4 regions of the Silvibacterium sp. genome follow, and region 2 is predicted to be linked to each of the others. Evidence: predicted binding sites of a transcription regulator. Region 2 holds the regulator's gene; each other region holds the start of a gene.
What was found. The regulator LexA, encoded in region 2, represses DNA repair genes until DNA is damaged. The targets are predictions, from matches to a motif close to CANTTCGCTTTTTATTCGC.
Positions count from the first base shown of each region.

Region 1: a site for LexA is predicted at 1,920-1,938, ahead of QM649_RS06475 (recombinase RecA). Genes of this name have one in related genera too.
Region 3: a site for LexA is predicted at 1,493-1,511, ahead of QM649_RS06215 (putative DNA modification/repair radical SAM protein). Genes of this name have one in related genera too.
Region 4: a site for LexA is predicted at 1,230-1,248, ahead of QM649_RS07080 (deoxynucleoside kinase). Genes of this name have one in related genera too.

Region 1 is NZ_JASGFD010000012.1:77,644-81,733, forward strand. Features, by position in the region: gene QM649_RS06470 (DNA polymerase Y family protein) at 1-847, opposite strand, end outside; gene QM649_RS06475 (recombinase RecA) at 831-1,838, opposite strand; gene QM649_RS06480 (hypothetical protein) at 2,026-2,541, opposite strand; gene QM649_RS06485 (ADOP family duplicated permease) at 2,805-4,090, opposite strand, start outside.
Region 2 is NZ_JASGFD010000004.1:40,127-44,216, reverse strand. Features, by position in the region: gene QM649_RS02400 (DHA2 family efflux MFS transporter permease subunit) at 119-1,693, shown strand; gene lexA (transcriptional repressor LexA) at 1,758-2,363, opposite strand; gene QM649_RS02390 (response regulator transcription factor) at 2,597-3,271, shown strand; gene QM649_RS02385 (sigma 54-interacting transcriptional regulator) at 3,315-4,090, shown strand, end outside.
Region 3 is NZ_JASGFD010000012.1:15,843-19,932, reverse strand. Features, by position in the region: gene QM649_RS06225 (RelA/SpoT family protein) at 1-410, shown strand, start outside; gene bla (class A beta-lactamase) at 535-1,443, shown strand; gene QM649_RS06215 (putative DNA modification/repair radical SAM protein) at 1,570-2,847, shown strand; gene QM649_RS06210 (UdgX family uracil-DNA binding protein) at 2,844-4,090, shown strand, end outside.
Region 4 is NZ_JASGFD010000014.1:16,813-20,902, reverse strand. Features, by position in the region: gene QM649_RS07090 (coagulation factor 5/8 type domain-containing protein) at 1-377, opposite strand, end outside; gene QM649_RS07085 (polysaccharide deacetylase family protein) at 466-1,191, opposite strand; gene QM649_RS07080 (deoxynucleoside kinase) at 1,300-1,974, shown strand; gene QM649_RS07075 (energy transducer TonB) at 2,111-3,097, opposite strand; gene QM649_RS07070 (RNA polymerase sigma factor) at 3,115-3,603, opposite strand; gene QM649_RS07065 (PadR family transcriptional regulator) at 3,774-4,090, shown strand, end outside.

The DNA of each region.
Region 1 (4,090 bases), on a different contig from region 2:
GCCGTGACTGCGCACGCACCACAAGCTGTTCCAGCATCGCCGAGAGACCGAAGAGCAGCGGCTCCAGTTCTTCGAGCGGCGCATCCAGATCCGCTCGCTCTTCGAGTACGAACGGCGTCTCCTGCGGTTCGAGCAGGTGTTCGCTCTCACCGCACGCCAGCAGGCGCAGCCGCCTTCCCGCCTGCCCGATGCGGGCTACCAGCGCATCCTCAGGCAGCGCGGCAAGCATGCCGAGCGTCGCAATGCCCCATGCCGCGAAGATCTCCGCGTGGCGTTCTTCTATCTGCAACACCGCAATCGGCAGCGCTGACAGCGCCACGGCCTCCCTGCCCGGCGCGATGACCCGCACCGCGATATTCGCCGGCAGTCCTCGCGCCACGCACAACGCGGTGAGAAAGTTGCGGCTCACGGCCACCTGTGCGGAGATTGCCAGCCTGCGCACACGTTCACGGAGATCCGCAGCCAGTTTCTCTGGGGTACCTAGCAACCGTTCTGTCCCGGCAATATCCAGCCCGCACAGCCATGCTGTGCCTTCGCGTCGGGGTTCGATACGCGGAGAGAATGCACCCGCGCATTCCACCAGCACATCCGAGACAACGCGCTCCATCTCCGTCGAACGCTCCAGAACCACGGCATCGGAGAAAGTAGCCACCTCGGTCGCTGTCATCCCATGCTCGATTCCCCGCAGGCGCGCTCGGGTGTTCAACGAGCAAACCTGTTGCAGCGGCGGCAGTCCCTCCAGGACCACGCACGGTCTCTCCCGCAGCTCCGGCCTCAGACGCAACAGTGCCTGGGCAGGAAACTCGCGCACCAGCAGACAGGCATAAAGCTCACCGGGATCCGTCATCGCAGTTCCGTCCTCGATGTACCGCCCACTCCGCGCGGCTCTGCCACGCGACCGAGTCGATGCCACGTGGCGATTTGCGCAGCGGCACCACGTTGCTGTGCAGCTGGCTTTCCTGCGTGGCGAAACGCCGCCGCGTCACCTGCACTTGCGGCCGCATGCCGGAGAAGACCGTCGTCTCGTCGGCACTCCCCTCGGAGCCGCTGAAGACCAGCTGCACCTCTGAGCTGCTGCGCGCGCAGGCGTACTGGCTCAGCAGCAGCACACTGGCCTGCGTCCGCTCCGCTGCGGCGCGATACCGGTACCAGGTGGAAAGCTCGATACGCGCCGCATGCGCCGGGGCAACACCTGCAAGGTCCAGCACAATCGCGGAGAAGCCGCCGCCCTGCATCAGCAGGTCCGCCGAGCGCAGCCCCTGCTCGATCGCGTCATAGGCGCGGGACCGCCGCCAGCGGTTGCCCGGCAACGTAACCGGCGCAAGGTTCTGCTCTGCCGTCTCTGGAATGCGGCGTTCTTTCTGCTGCGGCTCAGCGCAACGAGGCCCCAGGTAAGCTCGCGCGGTATCAGCCTCCAGCAGGCTCCCCACTGCATCCGCCAGCCCGCGCACCTCGCTGCGGGGATGCTGCCCGAATCTTCCACCATGCAATCCTTTTTTCGGAGCAGGCGCAGGGGCGAGGCACGTTTCCGGCAAACGGAAGCTCCGCCCGGACCGCTCCGTCTTCACCGCCTCCGCGCCGCACCGCACCCACAGCAGCCGCTCCAGATCCACGCCTGCCGCGGCGGCCGAAGCTGGCTCAAGCGCATTCGATACATCGATCCACGCGCAGACCTTGCCTGCTGCCGTCATCCGCGCCAGAAAGGACAGCGCCACCGAGGTCCGTCCCGAGCACTCCGGCCCGGTCAGTTCGCACAGAGCTCCTACCGGCAGTCCGCCACCCAGCAGGTGATCGAGAGAGGCGATCCCAGTAGCCGCGAGTGGCCGCTCACTCCGCATTGCAGGCGTCAGCGCGGAGGGAATTCGCTCGGAAAGGGAGGCTTCAATTTGTCGACGGAGTGAAGAGGCAGAGCGCATAGGGCTTTCGCCTTATATTCGCTTTACCCTGAATTACCTGCAAGCCCCCGAGTGCCCTGAAACCGGGGCAGATAGATGCCAAACCCCTCAATCTAAAGGCCTAGTATTTTCAGAAATATTGACCTTTGCGGCAGCCGAACTGCCTAGCCCCGCCATCTACCACTTGAGTCATTCCGGCGCACCCGCGCTCCTCCGCGACAGGGCCGCCAGAGTAGATCTGACAGCCTTTGCTGAAGCCGTACTTGTTGTTGCCATCAAGACCTGGGGCGCGGTCATCTATAACGGCTTGGTGGAAAACGGCTTGATGGAACTCCAGCCAATTTGCGAGGCTATCTCTGGAGAGACATCGACAGCTTCTAGGAGGAGAGACATCGACAGCTTCTAGGAGATGGCTCCTGCCGTCGTTCAAGCTGATCAAAGCCTTTTCCTGCCGAGGCGCGGAAATCTTCAGAGTATTGAGGACCTGTTGTATTTCGACATAGGTATAGCCATGGGACACCAATGCAGCATTTGATCGAGTTGGGCGGTCAGCAGCATTGCCAGACACCGGGGCATGAATCTCTATCCGATAGCGGGAATGATTCGATGGAGTGGGCGGGATGAAATTGAGATCGTACTTGGGCATGATTCTCACCTTTGCCACGAGCGTACCCGCATCGCGCCATGCCTTCAAATACTTGCAACTCATGATTCTGCGGATTTCGAGATAATCCCCGCAGCCCAATTGCGGCCATCCGAAGCTTCCGCCCCATACTGGTATTCATGCAGCCCGCGCGTGGCCAGTTAGGGCACAGCGTAAGGCTCTTCATCCTCTGCAAGCTTCCCAATGAAGGTAAGGGCTTCTTCCCCTCAGGTGAAGCCGGGAGTCGATTCATACGATGTCTTACTCTATTCGTGCCGCAGTGCCCTCATGGGGTCCACCTTGGACGCTCTCCTGGCCGGCATCAATGCCGCAGCGAGCGCCACTAGGCACAGCAGCGCCGCCGAGCCGGCCAGCGTCACCGGATCGTACGTCTTCACGCCGTAGAGCATCTCCTTCACCAGCCGCGTGAGACCGAAGGCCGCGCCCAGCCCCACGATGACGCCGAGGATCGTCATCCGCGACGTCTCGCCCAGCACCATGTTCAGGATCTGCCCAGCGCGCGCGCCTAGAGCCACGCGAATACCGATTTCCTGCGTGCGCCGCGCCACCGTGTAGGCCATCACGCCATAGATGCCGATCGAGGCCAGCACCAGCGCCAGCAGCCCGAAGGCCGCCGTGAGCGTGGCGAACATGCGCTCGTCGCCCAGCGTCGCGTTGATCTGCTCCTGCTGCGTGCGCACCGCACTCAAAGGCAGATTGGGATCGATGCCGGCCACGGCTTTCTGCAGAGCGGGCGCGAGACTTGCCGCGCCCATGTGAGTGCGCACCTCATAGGTAAGGCCATCGAAGCCCACCTGCCGGTAGGCGAAGAAGAACTGCCCCTGTGGAGCCTTACGCAGGCTGTCGTAGGCCGCATTCTTCACCACGCCCACAATCGTAAACACCTTGTTGCCCACCTTGAGGTGCCGCCCCAGCACATCCGCCCGGCCCCACACCGCATGCGCCATTTGCTGGTTCACCACTACGGCGGTCTCCGCAGTCTTCGAGTCCTGCGGTCCAAGCTCGCGGCCCGCGATCATCGGCATGCCCATGGTGGAGAGGAAGTGATCGCCCACCACGTTCATCAGCCCCGCGTCCTGCGGCTGCGCCACGGGATTGTCGAGCGCCGTCCACGAGTTCATCATTCGTGCATTCGCGATCAGAGGCAGTTCCGAGGCGCTCACCGACTCCACACCCGGCACTGCCGCCAGCCGCCGCATAATCTCCGTATGCAGCAGGACGGCCTTTTCATCCGGATACTGCGCCTCCGGAGGATTGATGTCGAAAAGCAGCAGGTGATCCACGCGGAAGCCGGGATCGACGTGGTCCAGATTGCCGATGGTGCGCAGAAAGAGCCCCGCGCCCACCACCAGCAGCGTCGAGAGCGCCACCTGGAAGACCACGATTCCCTTACCCGCGTAGCCCGTGCGCCGCCGCGTGACTGTGGCCGCGTTGTCCTTAAGGCCGGAGCTGGCCTGCGCGCGTGTCGCCTTGAGCGCCGGCGCCACGCCAAAAATCAGCCCCGTGACCAGCGAGAGCCCGACGGTAAAGA
Region 2 (4,090 bases):
CTCGCGTATCCAATTGAGGCATATCTGTTTGTTGGCTGGCCCTGCGGTTCGGAAATGCCGTCTTCGCGACCTTCATTAGCCACAGACCGGCACGCGATTTTCAATCAGAAGCAGGAACATGGCAGACGAACGTAGTCAGCAGGCGCAGAATGCCGGGGTAAACCCCTGGCTTATCGCTGTTTCGGTGATGCTGGCCACCTTTATGGAGGTCCTGGATACGGCCATCGCCTCGGTGGCGCTGCCGTATATCGCCGGGTCTCTTTCGGCCTCGAACGATGAAGCCACCTGGGTGCTGACCAGTTACCTGGTCGCCAATGCCGTGATCCTTCCGGCCAGCAACTGGTTCTCGCTGCGCTTCGGACGTAAGCGGTTCCTGCTGACCTGCGTGGTCATCTTCACGGTTTCGTCATTCTTCTGCGGCGCGGCTCCTACGCTCGGCATCATGTTGCTGGCTCGCGTCATCCAGGGAGCCGGCGGCGGCGCCCTCCAGCCACTCTCGCAGGCCATCCTTCTCGAAAGCTTCCCGCCGCAGAAGCGTGGCATCGCCATGACCGTGTTTGCCTTCGGCGTGGTCGTGGCCCCGGTACTCGGTCCCACCCTGGGTGGCTGGCTAACCGATACATACAGCTGGCGTTACGCCTTCTACATCAATATCCCGGTGGGTGCGCTGGCGGTCTTCATGATCAGCCGGTTCGTGCATGATCCGCCGTACATCAAGAATGCCAAGGCCGGCAGGTTCGACAACCTGGGCTTCGGTCTGCTGGCGATCTGGACCGGCTGCCTGCAGGTCATCCTCGACAAGGGCCAGGAGGACGACTGGTTCGGTGCTCTGTGGATCCGCTGGGCGACCTTCTTCCTCGTGACCTCGTTCATCTGGTTCATCTGGCATTCGTGGCGCTCGAAGTCGCCGCTGGTCAACCTGAAGACGCTCAAGAACTGGAACTTCGCCATCGGCTGCCTGCTGATTGCGATGTTCGGCCTGTGCATTTACTCCATGATTACGGTCCTGCCGCTCTTTTATCAGGATCTGCTTGGTTACACTGCGTTCACCGCTGGGCTGGTCGTAGGACCGCGCGGCATAGGGTCGATTCTCGGCATGCCGGTGATCGGCTACCTGGGCGGCAAGATCGATGCGCGCTACCTGCTGAGTTTCGGCTTCATCACCTTCGGCGTCATGTCGCTGTTCTTCGGCAACCTCACGCTGGATATCGGGCCGACCACGCTGCTGCTGCCCATCGTCGTCACCGGGTTTGCGCTGAGCTTCGTCTTCGTGCCGATTACCACGCAGGCTTACGGCACGCTGCGGAATGATCAGATCGGTTCGGCCAGCGGTATCTTCAACCTCCTGCGTAACATCGGCGGATCCATTGGAATTTCTGTCGCGCAGACATTGCTGACACGGCGTACGGATGCGCACCAGAATGAAATCGCCAATTACATTCCGCGATCGGGCACATGGTTCGAGCAGCAGACGACGGCGCTCAAGAATTATCTCGGGCACATGACGAATCCGGCGAATGCGCAAGGCGCGGCCTCGAGCCGGCTCTACACCGAACTTGGGCAGCAGGCGCAGCTGTGGTCTTTCGTCGATGTCTTCCGCTGGATGGCATTGTTGTGCTTCGGCTGCGTGGCGCTGGTGTGGCTCTTCCGCAAGGTCGTGCCGGGCAAGAAAGCTCCGGCAGGCGCGCACTGACCTGAAAAAGCCCGGCATCCGCCGGGCTTTTCGCTGCACTCCATCTGCTCTGCGTGCGCTGTTGTTAGTAGCGCCGCAGCATGCCGACCACGCGCCCCTGGATTGCCACCTGGGCAGCGGGAACGTAGATCGGGTCCATTTCGGTATTTGAGGGCTGCAGGCGGATCGTCGAACCCTCGACGTAGTACCGCTTAAGCGTGGTTTCCATCCCTCCCACCAGCGCTACCACGATATCGCCTTCGTGCGCGACATTGCCGCGTTCGACAAAGACAAAGTCGCCGTCGACGATATGCTCATCGCGCATTGACTCGCCGCGTACCTGGAGAGCAAAGACTTCACGGTTGCCGACGACATCGGTGAGCGCAATGGAATCCTGGTTTTCGACCGCCTCAATCGGCAGGCCGGCGGCAATGCGACCTAGCAGGGGAAAGCGCTCGGCGGAACGGGCTTTGGGAGGGCGTGCCGGTAGCACATCGATCGAGCGGCTGCGGTTGTGCGCGCGCTGCAACAATCCCTTGTTCTGCAGATTGGTGACGTGCTTGTGCACGGTGGCCAGCGAGCGCAGCTCGAGCCCTTGGGCGATCTCCTCGAACGAAGGAGAATAACCGTTGCGCTGAACAAACGCCGTGATGAAGTCCAGCACCTCTTTTTGCCGACGCGTGACAGCCATGCGTACATTTTAGCGAATAAAAAGCGAATTGCGGAGATTTTTTCTTTTGCGCCTCGCGTTCGCCGCTCCCTCGCTGCGCATGAGGAGGTTTCTGCTTTGCGAAGCGAGTCTGGTTTCCTTTTAGAACTTGCGGCGCCTGTGTCCCAAAGAGGAATGATGGGCTGCTCTCGCATAGCTTTGCCTGTTGTTCGCCCCGCTTCTTTGCGCGAAATTGGGGCACGAGGAAATACGAGATGCGACTTCTGGTGGTGGATGGAGATCGGGCCCTGGCGGCGTTGCTGCAGCGATCCTTTGCCGGCGAAGGGCATGTGGTGATGGTGGCGACCGATGGGCAGGAAGCGGTAGAGCTGTTCCAGGCATCGGCTCCGGATCTGACGATTCTCGACCTGAACCTGCCCCGGCGGGATGGCCTTGAGGTCCTGAAGTTCTTGCGCGGCACAGGAGAGGATGCTCCCGTGGTGGTTCTGACGGCGCGGTCCGGTGTCGAGGTGCGGGTACAGGCTCTCGAACTCGGAGCTGACGATTTTTTGCCCAAGCCTTTTGCGATGGCCGAGCTTCGGGCACGCTGCCGGGCGGTCGTGCGTCGCCGCGGCGCCGCCGCGCTGGTGCTTCGCCAGCGCGGGCTCGAAGTAAACCGCGTGGAGCGCAGCGTGCTTTGCGAGGGGCGCCCGGTCGCTCTGACGAACAAGGAGTTCGCGCTGCTCGAATATCTGCTTCTCAACCGCGGCCAGGCCGTCTCCCGGGCGGCGCTGCTGGAGCACGTATGGGAGCTGCGCGCGAGCACCACGAACGTAGTCGATGTGTATGTGAACTACCTGCGGCGGAAGCTGAACGATACCGGTCAGCCGGCGTTGATCGAGACCGTACGCGGGCAGGGCTACGCGATCGGTCTGGCTTCGCAGGCCTGAATCGCGATCGTCTTCCGGTAAGACATCAGAAATCGAGGTCTTCATGTTCTCAGCACCCTATCCCCGGGAACTCGCGCATCCCCGCACATCCTCTCCGTCGGTGCCGCCGCGCGCACGCACGGCCGTTCTGGTCAGCTCCGATCTTTCCTTTCGCCAGCGGGTGCGGGATACGCTGTCCAGCCTGCGCTGGCAAGTGAGGGAGGCCTCGGGAGGCGCTGAAGCGCTGGGCATGCTCGATGCGGAATCCGCCGAGACGCTGGTTGTCGATACTTGGCTGCCGGATCTCGAGGTGACGGAATTTCTCGCCGAATGCCAGAGGCTCTTCGCCGAGATGGATGTTGTGGCCTTGGGCGATGTCGAGGCCGCGGGCCGTGGCCGGAGTCCACGCCGCAACGAGGTGCTGCTGGCCGTGCGCCGCGGCCAGGATGGTGACGGCGCAGCCTGGAACGCGGCCCCGGTGATTGAAACGTCGAGGGAGATATCGAGGCCGCTGCACGCTCCACTCCTTCATCCTGAAAATTCCGCTTCGCTCCGTCCGTCGACGGCGAACATTCCATCTGCGGTTGCCAGCCTACGGCTGCCGGAGTTCATCGGCGAGGATGCAGCCATGCTCGAGGTGAGCCGGCGTATCCGGCTGGTTGCGCCGCGGCCGACGCCGGTGCTCATCCAGGGCCCGACAGGCACGGGCAAGGAACTGGTGGCGCGGGCTCTCCATCGGCTGAGTCCTCGTTCCTCACGGCCATTTGCTGTGCTCAACTGCGCCGCTATTCCCGAATCGCTACTCGAGGCCGAGCTCTTCGGGCACACCCGGGGCGCATT
Region 3 (4,090 bases), on a different contig from region 2:
GTAACCCGATCCGGGGCGAAGAGATCATCGGCTACGTCACCCGCGGCAAGGGTGTGGCGGTGCATGCGCGGAGCTGTCCCAACGTGCAGAACCTGCTCTACGAGAGCGACCGCCGTATCACTGTCGAGTGGGCGCGCACGGGCGACGACCTTGCCGGCCGCAAACTGACGTACCCTGTGAAGCTCACTGTCTTTTGCGATGACCGCACGGGCATGCTCAAAGAACTGACTGCGGTGATCAGCGACGAGAACACGAACATTCGTACCGTCGATTCCCGCCCCGGTGAGAACGACGACGCGATTGTGGAGTTCGTGGTCGAAGCCGAGGATCTTCGCCATCTCAACCGCCTGGTGATCGGTCTGCGCCGTGTACCCGGCGTGCGGGATGTGCAACGTTCGCAGAAGCTGTGACGCATTTGTTCTTCCGTAGAAATTCCTGATAACCAACTCGCCACAGGCAGAAGCTTTTCTCCGCTCTGCTTGCGCACGCACATCGCATGCGGCATGACAATGCATGTGTAGGTGCGGAGGGTAAGTGGCGATTTCAAGACGGAAGATGATGCAGGCTTCCCTGCTATGTGCAGGGGCTGCATTCGGGCATGGGTACGGGCTTTGGGCTGAGACGGCAACCGGACCGGATATCGAGAACACATTAAGGACCATTGAAGCGGGAACCGGTGGACGGCTGGGCGTGGCTCTGCTCGATGCGGAAGGCAAGCTGCTGGCGGGATGGCGCCAGGAGGAACACTTTCCCATGTGCAGTACTTTCAAAGTGCTGGCTGTATCGGCGCTGCTGGCGCGGGTGGATCGCGGCGAGGAGCATCTGGATAGGGTGGTGCATTTCCAGCAGTCCGATCTGGTTCCGTATTCGCCGGAGACGAGCCTGCACGTCGATACCGGGATGACGGTGGGTGAGATCTGCCGTGCGGCGATCGCCCACAGCGACAACACCGCGGCAAATATCATCCTGGCCTCGCTTGGGGGCCCGGCAGGCGTGACTGCGTGGGCGCGTCATCTCGACGACGCGGTGACGCGGCTGGACCGGACGGAAACCTCGCTGAACGAAGGCACGCCGGGCGACCCGCGCGACACCACGGCGCCTGCTCACATGGCTGAAGATCTGCGGAAGGTGACGACGGGGGATGTGCTCTCAGCGGCCTCGCGGGCACAGCTGACGGCGTGGCTCGAGGCAAACACCACGGGCAAGGCGCGAATCCGGGCAGCACTGCCCGCAGGCTGGCGAATTGGAGACAAGACCGGCACCGGGGATCATCGCACGGCGAACGATGTGGCTGTCATCTGGCCTTCCGCCCCCACGGGTTCTATGTTGCCGGGTCCTGTGTTTCTGGCCATCTACCTGACCGAGGCCAAGGTGGAATTTCCCATGCAGGAGGCGGCGATCGCGTCGGTAGCTCGCGCCTTTGTGGAGCAACGCCTGATCTGATTTTCAGCGGGATGAAATCCATTCCGGAAGTCAGCTTAAAATCGGCCCTGTTTTCGCTTTTTATTCGCTAAAATCTCAAATGTCCGGCAGTCTCAGAAAACGCCTGCCGGCTACTGAGGTAGCGCGATGACAGTCGAACAGAAGCTGGCGATCCTGGCGGATGCGGCGAAGTATGACGCTTCGTGCGCAAGCAGCGGCGCTCCGCGTGCGGGCAATGGTAAAGGGCTGGGGCATTCGACCGGAATCGGCATTTGTCACAGCTACACGCCGGATGGACGCTGCGTCTCGCTGTTGAAGATCCTCCTGACCAATTACTGCACCTACGACTGCGTGTTCTGCGTGAACCGCGTGTCGAGCGATATTCGCCGGGCGCGCTTTACACCGGCGGAGGTGATCGGGCTGACGCTCGATTTCTATAAGCGGAACTACATCGAAGGACTCTTTCTCAGCTCCGGGATCGTGCAATCGCCGGACTACACGATGGAGCAGCTGATTGCGGTGGCGCGCGGGCTCAGGGAAGAGCATGCCTTCGGAGGATATATCCATCTGAAGGCGATTCCCGGGGCATCGGCTGCGCTGCTCGATCAGGCGGGCACCTATGCCGACCGGATGAGCGCAAACATGGAGCTGCCGACGCAGCAGGATCTTGTGCAGCTGGCTCCGGACAAGCGGGTTGGCACCATCGAGGGCGCGATGGGGCAGATTCACGGGCGGAAGCAGGAGCTCGACGAGGATCGGCCACGGCATCGGGCGACGCCGAAGTTTGTGCCCGCCGGGCAGAGCACGCAGATGATCGTCGGGGCCACGCCGAGCAGCGATCGCCAGATTCTGGAGACAGCGCGGCATCTCTATGGGCGTTACCGGCTGCGGAGAATCTACTACTCTGGCTTCTCACCATTTCCATTGGGAGATGCGCGGCTGCCGCAGAGACCTGCGCCTCTGGTGCGTGAGCATCGGCTGTACCAGGCCGATTGGCTAATGCGGTACTACGGCTTCGACGCGCGGGAACTGACGACGGAAGGTGAGCCGAACCTGCGGCTGGACCGCGATCCTAAGCTGACCTGGGCGGAGGCGAACGAAGACTTCTTTCCAGTGGATGTGAACACGGCATCCCGCGAGCTGCTGCTGCGCGTGCCGGGGATCGGATACCGCAATGCGGAAAGAATCGTGAGTATCCGCAGATATCATCGGCTTTCTTACGCAGATCTGACGAAGCTCCATGTGCGGATGAAGCTGGCGGAACGATTCGTAACAGCGACGGATCATATTCCCGGGGTGCGCTGGCGTGAGGATCGCACAGAGATGCCGTCTCGCAGGGGGCCGAAGCCGATATCGAAGCCGGTACAGATGGGGCTGTTCGAGGCAGGCGATCCGGCTGTGTCGGCGATGTCGGGAGAGTTGTGAGCGCGGTATCGGGCGTGCGGCGAGTAGTGATCGCCCCATGCCCCGGCAGCGGCTTCGATACTGGCTTCGAAGCGTGGCGGGACGCAGCGCGGCGGCTGGTGGGTGCGGGAGTCTCTCCGGATGACGTGAGCTTTGTGGATGCGCGGGATGCGGTTTCGGGGCTGCTATTTTTCGGCGAGGCAGAAGTTTTGCCGGAGCCGTCGACCCCGGTCATTGCGCCTCGGGCTTTTGTCGAGAGGGCGCAGATCGTCGCCTGCCATCGCGATGGTAGCCGCTGGCAGCTCATGTACCGGCTGCTATGGCGTTTGCAGCAGGAACGCGACCTGCTGGCAGTCGAGGTCGATGAAGATGTGGCGGCATTCCGCCGGATGGAAATTCAGGTTGGGCGCGATCTCCACAAGATGCATGCCTTTGTGCGCTTCCGTCGCGTCGAGGAAGAAGGCAGCGAGCATTTCGTGGCCTGGTATGAGCCAGCGCATCGGATCCTGGCGATGGGCGCGCCTTTCTTCGCGGAGCGCTTCGCTGTGATGCGCTGGTCGATCCTGACGCCGGATGGCTCGGCACGCTGGAAGCCGGGTGCGAAGGCGGTCGTCCTCGGTCCTGCTGTTAGCCGCGAAAATGCTCCAGGGGACGATGCCCTCGAAGAGGTATGGCGTACCTATTACCGCTCGATCTTCAACCCGGCGCGGGTGAATCCGGTCGCCATGCGCGCGGAGATGCCGCAGCGCTACTGGCGGAATCTGCCGGAGATGACGCTGTTGCCGGAGCTGCTAACGGGTGCTGGTGGCCGCGTAGAGGCGATGATGCAGCAGCAGGCGAAGGAGACCGCGGCGACGTGGGTACCGGAGGAGCGGTCCTTGCCGGTTCTGCGCGCGGCAGCGGCGAAATGCCGTGGATGCTCGCTCTGCGAGAAGGCTACGCAGACAGTTTTTGGAGCGGGGCTAAAGTCGGCGCGGCTGGTGCTGGTCGGCGAACAGCCAGGAGACGAGGAAGATCGCGCAGGATTGCCGTTTGTCGGTCCGGCCGGAAGATTGCTGGATGAGCTGCTGCACGAGGCGCGGATCGATCGCAGCCTGGTGTATGTGACGAATGCGGTGAAGCACTTCAAGTTCGTCGAGCGGGGGAAGCGGCGTCTGCATGAGTCGCCGCGTATGCGCGAGATGACAGCATGCCGGCCATGGCTGGAGGCGGAGCTGGAAACGATTCGGCCGCGGCTCACGGTGTGCCTTGGAGCAACGGCGGC
Region 4 (4,090 bases), on a different contig from region 2:
TTGTTGTTCGGCGCGCTCGCATCGGCGTGCACGTTGCCGGTAATCTGCACGTCATCCGGTGACGCGCCCAGGCCCTCGACCTCGGTGTAAAAGCCCACCGGCACATCCACGTGATAGCTGCCCGGCAGGAAGAGCAGCGCATAACGCCCGTCGCCAAACTCGCTCAGCTGCTGTTGGCGATAGATCGCGTCAATCTGCGCCTGGATAGCAGCCGCCGACATTTCGGGCGAAAACACCTTCACATTTGGCCCCAGGTTTGGAACCGAAGCGGGGTTGTGAGCAGGATTGTGCGATTGGGCAAAGCCGGCCTGTGAACAGGCCAGAGGGCAGAGTGCGGCAAGCAGCGCGGAGAGAAGCAGGCGGGAATAGTGCGGCATCGGTCAGGATCCTTCGAGAACTTCGCCAGCCATCCTACCGGCGAAGGCAGTCAGTAGACAAACGATGGTCTAATTGGTGATCGGCGGCTCAGGCCTGCCAGGCGTCCACGGTCACAAAACGCACCCGGCCGCGCTCGCGCTCCAGCAGCATTTCGGTCGCGCGCACGCTCGCCTTGCGGTCCTGCCCGATCGACGCCTGTCCGCCGTCATGCAGCAGCAGGTTCGATCCGCGCCCACGCCGCTGATTGCGCGCGATACTGCGGTCGAGATTCGCGAGGATCGCGTCGCCGGTTGTCGGCTTCCAGTCATAGCCCATTGCATTCCAAAGCACCGGAGTAAGGCCCATCTCGCGCGCCGCGCGCAGTACATCGGGCCGCCGTGCTCCATGCGGCGGACGGAAATGCGTCACCCGCTCGCCCAGCGCATCTTCGAGTGCGGCATTGGTCGAAGCCAGCTCTTCGCGCACCTTCGCATGCTTCTCAAACAGCAGCACAGGATGCGTAAAGGTGTGGTTCGCTACCAGGTGCCCGGCCGCGCGCACCCGCCGCACCAGCGCCCCGCGCTCACGCACAAACCGTCCGATCATGAAAAACGTCGCTCGCACTTCGTGCCGAGCCAGGATCTCCAGCAGCTCTTCGGTGCAGCGATCGTTCGGCCCATCGTCGTAGGTCAGTGCAAATTCGGCAGGATCATGGCCGGCCACGACCGCGCGGCCAAAAATCTGCGAAGTGGGCCACATGCCGGCATAAAAATATCCACCCACGCCCAGCCCGATGGCGGCAGCGGCGGAGGCAGCAGTGAGGGGGACGTTCATGGCTCTAGTGTAGTTGGGGTTGCCGGATGTGGTTCCGCTGGTTCGTTTTTTCTTCGCCTGCGGGTTAGCATGGTCGGCATGACGGGTAACGACTCGATAGCGTCCTCCATGACATCCCCCATGGGATCGTGGACGGACTGGCGTTTTCTCGCAGTGGAAGGTCCGCTGCGGGTCGGCAAGTCGACACTGGCACGCATGCTCGCCGAGGATTTCGGCGCAAGGCACGTTGCCGAGCCTGAGAGCAATCCCTTCCTCGACGGCTTTTACCGCGCCGAGCCGGGCACGGCCTTCGCCGCGCAGATGTGGTTCCTCCGCGCCCGCCAGGAGCAGATGCGAGGTGTGCTCACGGGCGCCGGCAGCACGATTGCCGACCGAGTCATCTCCGATTACGTCTTCGAGAAGGACAAGCTCTTCGCCTACGTAAACCTCGGGGATGCCGAGCTCGAGCTCTACAACCGCTATTACCAGGAGGCGCGCGCCGAGGCTCCCTCACCGCAGCTAGTCATCTACCTGCAGGCCACGCCGGAAGTATTGAAGCAGCGGCTCAAGCGTAAGGGCATGCCCGGCGAGCGCGACATCAGCGATGCCTACATCGAGCAAATCGCCGCGGCCTACGATCACTTCTTCTTCCACTACACGGCCAGCAACCTGCTCGTCGTCGACACCACGGAGATCGACTTCGTGCGCAATCCCGCGGACTTTGCCCTGCTGCGCAAGCGGCTGGAAGAGCCGGTGCAGGGCACAGAGTACTTTCATCCGGTTGGCGAGGCGGTACGCAGCTAGAGCCGCGACTGTGGCAGGAATGCGGGTCGTTTCACATCGTAAATATCTGTCATCCCGACCGAAGCGAACGAAGTGAGCGCAGCGGAGGGACCTGCGGTTCTCACTCATGCCGGAAGCCCCGGTGGGGGACATACCGCTACATAATCCGGAAGTTCACCAGCACCCGCACGCGCACAGCTACCGGATGCCCGTGATACATCGCCGGCTTCCAGCGATATTGCTCCACGGCCTCGATCGCCTTCTCTTCGAGGCCATAGCCAAGCGGCTGCTCGATCGTGATGTGCGTCGGCATGCCGTTGGCGTCAACAATCACGTCCACTACGCAGATGCCCTGGGCCTTCTCGCGCCGCGCCTCATCGGAAAACTCCGGCTCCACCGAGTGATACAGCTGTGGCGCGATGACACCCGGCCCCGGCCCCATCACATCGCCGCCGCCGTAGCCTCCGTTTGCACCCGGTCCCACGCCGGGTCCCGATCCTGATCCCACGCCGCCCTGGCTGCCCACGCCAAAACCCGATCCGCTCCCCGGCCCCTGCGAAGCCAGCGCCACCTGCGGGGATTGCGGCATGCCCAGGTTCGGCAGGTTGGAATCCGGCACCTGCATCGGCGGCATCACCACGGTCGCTTCCACCGGCAGCTTCGGCGCGTCATTGCGGACGATCTGCGGCGGCACCTTCTGCTCATCGGAGAACTTCGGCAGACGCCCGCGCATCGCCTCGACCGCATCATGCGCGCCACCACCACCCCCGCCGCCGGTTTTCCCGCTGTCGTGCGTGGTCATCGTGAGGAACGGCTGTATCTCTACCCGCGTCATCGCCAGCTTCGCGGGCTTGACGACTGTCCGGCCTTCGGCCAGCACCACCAGCACGACCAACGCGATTGCTGCCGCATGCGCGCCCGCCGACCAGAAGGTCGTCCATCTGCTGCGTACGCCCGTGCTCAGTGTCTGAAAACTTGGGGTCTCAAAGCCCGGCGTTGCAACGGCCGTCTGTGCCGCCTCCCGCTCCAGCAAGCGAAGCTCTACGTCCGCCATCAGGCCCGGCGGTGCCGCTTCCCGAACCAGTGCCGCACGCAGCATCTGCTCCAGTTCGGCGTCGAGTTGTGTCACGTCCTGCTCGCTCATCTCCGGCCTCGTTTGGTTCAGTACTGGCGTTCCAGCGGTCGTTCCACCCGCGCTGCCTTCTCACGAAGCAGTCGCAGACTCCGCTGCAAATGGCTCTTCACCGTCGCTACCGGCATCTGGAGCGCCGCGGCAATCTCCTCCGGGCCCATCTCCTCCTGGTAGCGGAGCACCACAATGCTTCTCGGCACCGCCGGCAGGGATGCGACCAGCTGCTGCAGCTGCCCGTTCCATCCGTCCTCATCCACAGGCTGGGTCCGGTCGGGGATCTCCGGCAGCTCGTGCCAGTCCATCGGTGTCTCCGGCCGGCTCCTGCGCCGCCTTAGCGCGTCGATCGCCCGGTGCGTCGTTACCCGCCGCAGCCAGAACAGCACGTGCTCCGCCGACTCCAGCTCCGGCAGCCGCGTATGCAGCTCCAGGAAGACGTCCTGGGCTACCTCCTCGGCCATACCGCGATCCGCGAGCATCCGGAGCGCAATGCTGAAGACCATCGACTGGTGCTCCAGCATCAGGAGACGAAACGACTGCGGGTCCACTCTCAAAAGGCGCGCATGGGAAGCGTTGAGCTTGCCCCTCCATTCGCTTATACGGAGCAAACTCCAAAAGGGAATGCAGAAAGTTTTCCCGCCCGGAAACAATACCTTGACGGTCTACAACACGAAGTGTAGATAGTCATAGTATGGGAAAACCAAGCGATCTCGTTCAGGGCACGCTCGACCTGCTGATCCTGCGCACGCTCGTCACTGAGTCGCGCCACGGCTGGGCTATTGCCAAGCGCATCCAGCAGATTTCTGGCGAAGTGCTGCAGGTGCAGCAGGGCTCGCTCTACCCGGCGCTCCATCGCCTCGAGCAGCAGGGATGGATCAAGGCGAAGTGGGCGGAGAGCGAGACCGGTCGACAGGCCAAGTTCTATGCGCTTACCGCTACCGGGCGCGAGCAGCTCGAGAAGGAAACCGAAAGCTGGAAGCGGCTCTCGGGAGCCATCAACCTGGTAGT